Regions from separate parts of the Blautia faecicola genome, predicted to be linked through region 1. Evidence: riboswitches for the same ligand, from Rfam matches in the RefSeq annotation. Region 1 holds a riboswitch; the other holds the start of a gene.
What was found. A riboswitch is a leader RNA that binds a small molecule or an ion and turns the genes downstream of it on or off. The one in region 1 is predicted to bind FMN.

Region 2: it holds a riboswitch for FMN, as region 1 does, so the genes downstream of both, ETP43_RS13430 (ECF transporter S component) here and ribD (bifunctional diaminohydroxyphosphoribosylaminopyrimidine deaminase/5-amino-6-(5-phosphoribosylamino)uracil reductase RibD) in region 1, are expected to answer to the same signal.

Annotation. Positions count from the first base shown of each region.
Region 1 is NZ_SDKC01000001.1:3,546,286-3,549,425, reverse strand. It holds gene ETP43_RS16035 (MATE family efflux transporter) at 1-15, shown strand, start outside; partial or broken gene ETP43_RS17330 (VirB6/TrbL-like conjugal transfer protein, CD1112 family) at 235-519, shown strand; gene ETP43_RS17195 (hypothetical protein) at 1,025-1,168, shown strand; FMN riboswitch at 1,223-1,337, shown strand; gene ribD (bifunctional diaminohydroxyphosphoribosylaminopyrimidine deaminase/5-amino-6-(5-phosphoribosylamino)uracil reductase RibD) at 1,614-2,741, shown strand; gene ribE (riboflavin synthase) at 2,723-3,140, shown strand, end outside.
Region 2 is NZ_SDKC01000001.1:2,970,442-2,973,581, forward strand. It holds gene ETP43_RS13425 (NUDIX hydrolase) at 1-576, opposite strand, end outside; gene ETP43_RS13430 (ECF transporter S component) at 627-1,280, opposite strand; FMN riboswitch at 1,532-1,651, opposite strand; gene ETP43_RS13435 (YitT family protein) at 2,019-2,924, opposite strand; gene ETP43_RS17745 (hypothetical protein) at 2,900-3,140, opposite strand, start outside.

The DNA.
Region 1 (3,140 bases):
TTAGATAGAAAATAAAGCATTATAAAAAGATCCTGTTCAAACTATGCTATAAAGAACAGGATCTTTGTGTATTTATTTTGCTAGGAAATTACTCTGTATCTCCATCGGCATATGATAAGCCTGGCCTCGTTTTGTCAGGCTGTATAGTTTAAAGCTCATGAGTTCCGGAGTCGCATTCAAAGAGCTGCAGAGTCCGAAAGAATCCAGGTCTTCGTTCTGAACCATGTGGAATATACTACCGCCATTGATATTTCTTCGGCATTGACGGATCTTTCCACAACACTGGAAAGTATGGAAATCGGAGAACTTATTGTATTGGCGTTAGAAACCCTTATCGTCGGCTTCTGTATGAAGATCCTGTCTGTACTGATCACAGTGATTATGTATGGACGTATGATAGAGATTTACCTATATACCTCAGTTGCGCCGATTCCATTCGCAACTATGAGTAACAGAGAATGGGGACAAATCGGCACGAATTATTTCAGAGGACTCTTTGCCCTGGCTTTCCAGGCATTTAATTCAGACAGACGATATTATGAGCGTGTGCAGGAAACAGGTACATATCTGGATACGGTAGCAGCATCTACTGATCAGGCAGAGCTGAAAACAGTACAGGACTTCTTGGATCATATTGAGAATCAGGAATTGTATCATGTACTGATCACAGTGGACAGGCTTACCCTGCAGATCATTCTGATGAAGATCCAGGGGTACAGCACTCATGAAATCGCCAGGTATCTGAAGATTACCGAAAAGGCGGTTTACAGGCGTATGGACAGGCTGAAAGAAAAAATCAAAAAAATATTTTAATTATGAGGGGAAATTCATAGTTTCCCATTGGCGACAGGGTGAGAGGACGAAATCCTCCACCCTGTTTTCCTTTGTGTGGCGTAAACAGGATTGTTCCTTGACAACCGAATAGTCATTCGCCAAATATCAAGCCTGAATGAGTATTCCGTTCAGATTAGATTAGGTTCTAATCTGGGCGGATTTTTTTATTTCAGGAAGAAGGAGGATGCCTATGGCAGAAAAAGTGGATCAGATGGATCCAGATGAAAAAATCATTGAGATAGCGATTGAACGGTTAAGAGTATTGGCATTGGAACTGAGAAATTATATGAAAATTGCTCATCCGAGAACTTTCATTTCCAAACCAGTAAACTAAGTAAAATAAAAATTCTGCTTTACAAATAACAGATAAAGTATTAAAATAAACAAAAAATATCTTCAGGGCAGGGTGAAATTCCCTACCGGCGGTAAAGCCCGCGAGCCGAGAGGCATGATCCGGTGAGATTCCGGGGCCGACAGTACAGTCTGGATGGAAGAAGATGATAGTACAGTTGATTTTTTGTATGAATGAATGTAGTATCAGAGCTCTGAGATGGTGATCCATTTCAGAGCTTTTTATATAGGAAAATCAGACATTCATTTATCAATCATATGTAACAGATCAATTCCACCCTGCAGATATTTCTGCAGGCTTTTTTTGTATCTGGTACATCGTTTTCGAAATAACTATACCATTCACTTGTCTGTGAATCCGATTGCACATGTTTAAAAGCCTCGGCGTAGCCCAGGCAAAGAACAGGAATAAGAAAGAAGGAATAGAAATGACGGATCAGGAATATATGCTTCGGGCTATTCAACTGGCCAAAAAAGGGGAAGGCTGGACGAATCCCAATCCTATGGTAGGGGCAGTGATCGTAAAAGACGGAAAGATCATCGGGGAAGGCTATCATAAAAAGTATGGAGAACTTCACGCGGAACGTAATGCAATTGCTTCTCTTACAGAATCAGCAGAAGGTGCGGTGATTTATGTCACGTTGGAGCCTTGCTGTCATCATGGTAAAACACCTCCATGTACGGAAGCGATCATTGAACAGAAGATCAGAAAAGTGGTGATCGGTTCCAGAGATCCGAATCCGAAAGTGGCAGGAAAAGGTGTACAGATGTTAAGGGAAGCCGGTGTAACAGTAGTTGAAGATTTTATGAGAGAAGAATGTGATCAGCTGAACCCGGTGTTTTTCCATTATATTACTACGAAGACTCCTTATGTGGTAATGAAGTATGCCATGACACTGGATGGGAAGATCGCAACGAAAACAGGAGCATCAAAATGGATCACCGGAGAATCTGCACGAAAAGAAGTACAGCATATGCGGCATCAGTACATGGGAATCATGGCTGGTATTGGAACTGTGCTTGCAGATGATCCGATGTTAAACGTCCGGGTAGAAGGCTGGAAAAGTCCTGTCAGGATTGTGTGTGACAGTAAGCTCAGGATCCCGCCGGGCAGTCAGATTGTAAAAAGTGCGGAAAAGTACCGGACGATCGTGGCTTATGCAGAACAGAAAAATGCAGAAGAGAAAATAAAAATATTACATACCATGGGAGTTGAAACCATTTACTGTCCCGACGAAAAGAATCAGATAGACCTTAAGAAGCTGATGGCAGATCTTGGAAACAGAGGCATTGACAGCATCCTCCTGGAGGGAGGAGGTACGTTAAATGACAGTGCACTGCGAGCTGGAATTGTAAAGGAAGTACAGGCTTTTGTGGCACCAAAGCTGTTTGGCGGTGTGGCTGGGAAGACACCGGTAGAGGGTATTGGAGTTGAACTGCCGTCTGAAGCAGTGGAACTGAAATATACAGATATCTGCCAGATCGGTGAGGATATCCGGATAAAATGTCAGGTGTGTGATAAAAAACAGGAGGAATCATGTTTACAGGAATCGTAGAAGAGAAAGGAAAAGTCCGTTATATACAGCTGACAGGGGAATCAGGGATCCTGGCAGTGAAAGCCCGGAAAGTCCTGGAAGGGACAAGGATCGGTGACAGTATCGCTGTGAATGGTGTGTGTCTGACAGTTACGTCGATTCAGCCGGACGGATTTACTGCCGATGTGATGGCAGAGACGATCAGAAGAAGCAGTCTTGGCAGCTGCAAGGCCGGAAGCCAGGTAAACCTGGAACGTGCAATGGCTGCAGACGGCAGGTTCGGGGGACACATAGTAAGCGGCCATATTGATGGGACTGGCGTGATACGTTCCATGCTCCGGGAAGAAAATGCCATCTGGGTATCAATTGAGACATCGCCACAGGTTTTGCATCTGATCGTGGAAAAAGGATCCGTCTGTA
Region 2 (3,140 bases), 580 kb from region 1:
AAGAAAATGCATCATCATATAGGCACACAAAAGCGCCACCCGCTCTTCTTTCAGGATCCGTGCCACTTCTTTCCGGTCTGCCAGAACCACTTCGATTTCCTCGCTGTCTTCCATGTATTTTTTACTGATCTCACCGGAAGCATATCCGTAAACCGTTCCGCAGCACTCATCTGTCATACCGACGGATGTATAATAAGGCTTCTGATATATGTCATCCACCACGATCGGCTCCAGCTTCAGTCCGGTCTCTTCTTTCAGTTCCCGGATCGCTGCGGTGTGATAATTCTCTCCCGGATCCACCAGTCCGGCCGGCAGTTCATACACATAACCACCCAGCGGATAACGGAACTGTCGGATCAGTACCACCCTGTCTTTCTTTTCTCCGTAGAGACTGTAGATGGCCACACCGTCCGGATCATTATTTTCTGCATGGCTCAGTTTCAGGTCATCCTCAGTCTTCGCCCGGGATGCCACATAATAGTGTCCTTCCCGTCCTACTTTATTCACGACATCCAGATCATAGAGATTCAGATATGGATTGGTTGTCTGTTTGTTTACTTTATTGATTTTTCCCATCTGGTATTCCTCCCACCCCGGTCGGAGGCTCCTTGTACAGGACGGATCAATTATGCCTGAGAGCCTTTTAACAACCGGCTGATATGTTTATATAATACCAGAGTTATCAGAGAAACTACAATACCTTTTATAATATTAAACGGTGCAACGCTGAAAAGGCAGAACGTAGTCAGGCTGTGGATCGCCGGAATGATGGCTGCTCCCATCTCCACAAAGGTATCCACCGGCATACCAAATGCTTTTCCGTAAGCAGGAAGCAGTAACAGACCATTCACCAGAGCACTGGCCACTGCCATACATACGATTCCGGTTACCATACCGATGATTGCATGTTTCTTTGTTTTTGCCTGTTTATAAATAAAGCCGGCCGGCATAACCAGTGCGCATCCCATGATAAAGTTACCAAGTTCTCCCACACCTGCGGTCGTTGTTCCGTTCAGGACAAAGTTCAGCAGAATCTTGATCAGTTCGATCACTGCCGCTGCCAGCGGTCCCATCGCAAACGCCCCGATCATAATCGGCACTTCACTCAGATCCATCTTATAAAAACTCGGTGCAATAAACGGAAGCGGTACCTCCCAGAGCATCAAAACAGTAGCTACAGCCGCCAGCATGGCAATCTGCACCATGGTTCTGACACCTGTATTTCTCGTAGTTCCGGCCTTTTTCGCAGTCTCTGCTGCTTTTGTTGTTGTGTTGTTCATTTTCTTCAATCTCCTTTCTTTCTCAAAAGGAAATTCCCGGTTTCTGCAGCCTGACACAAAACTATGAGAAACACGCTTCGCGCGTTTCTCAAGTTATCGCGGCAGTCGCCAAGGTCTCGTGCAGGCACGGACTTTGGCTCGTTGCTCGCGTAAAAAAATCCCGGAAAGTAAATCCTTTCCGGGGTGTTCTCTCTGTGCTTTTTCTTTCCTGATATAAAATCAGAAAATCTATATTTTACGCTTACACACGCTGCACTCTTCTCTCATCCAGACTATACTGTCGGTACCGGAATCACACCGGTTCAGCCATGTTTCCATGGGTCGCGGACTATACCGCCGGTGGGGAATCACACCCCGCCCCGAAGAATTATCCTTAAATTCTTGTTCATTATAACTCATTATAACTCTGCATACAAGTATATTTTTTAGCTGTTTTTCACAATGATTTTGTGTAATATCCACATAAATTCACACTACTCTTTATATGATTACTGCAAATTGGTGTAAATTTTGGTGTAACCATCGGCATTATCTTTTTCCCATTTTTCAACCCGCGCAAGCTCACGTTTTGTTCTTTCCATATCTACATAATTCCACCTCTTTTGGTGGCATCATCTGGAGTTCTTCAATCGGAATTCCTCCCGCGTGATAACGTTCCATAATCAAAGATAATGTTCCGGATCCAATCTTATACCGATCCATGCTAGAGAGTGTCTCTAGAACTTCTTAATTTTTATATTATATTGGCTTGAATCCTTTTCCACGCACTTCATTCGATTCCATTGTAACAAGAAACGCTGATGAATCTACTTTCTTTACAGCTTCTTGAATCGTATGCATTTCTTTATTGTTACATGCACACATTAATACTTCTTTTTCACGTCCTGTATAACTTCCTTCTGCCTTAATCAAAGTTGCCCCTCGTTGTGATAGCTCATCAATTTTTGCCGCAATTTGTGGTCCCTTTTCTGTTACAATCAAAGCAAGTTTTCCAGCATCAACGCCATACATTAGCTTATCTACGACAAATGATAGAATATACGTTCCAATTAATCCATAAATAATCTTATCAATGTTTCCATGCATCAGAATTCCACCAATAATTACAATAATAAAATCCATAACAATGATAATTTTTCCTACAGAAATATGTGGCTTTGCCTTGTGTATTGCCATCAAAACAAAATCTGCTCCACCTGTAGAGGTATCTCTCATGTAAATTAATGCATATCCGATTCCTGAGAATACACTCATACAAATACAGGATAACATCATATCACCTTGGTAAATTGGAAACAATGGAACAACCCAGTCCATCAGTATATTAGAAATTAACATTGTCTTTATTGATCTTAAAAAAAATTGTTTTCCCAACAACTTGTAACAAATTAAAATAATTGGAATATTCAAAATTGTCGTCATTGTACCAATTGGAATTTTCCAAAAATAATAAAACACGATTGCAATACCTGATATACCTGCTACCGGAAATCCAGATGCCACTGCAAAATTATAGACTCCAATCGCAATGAAACAACCACCTACAATATCAAGTAAAATATCAATTAAAAATGTCTTTGCCTTTGATTTCAATGTGAGTTCCTCCCTATTACGGAATCTTATTTCTTTTGCGTCACAATACATTGATATGTTTGCAGATTGCGGAAATGATTTTTCAGACACGCTCTAAGGCGGTAGGCAATGTACATATTAAGACTGCCAACATAAGCATTCCATACATCTCCAACTTCGACAATATCAATTTTCACACCTTGATGATCTTCTTGATAAATTTTTGCAGCTTCTTCCATTGCAAAAATATTAAATGTTTTGTCCCAACACCATACTGTAATTGTATTA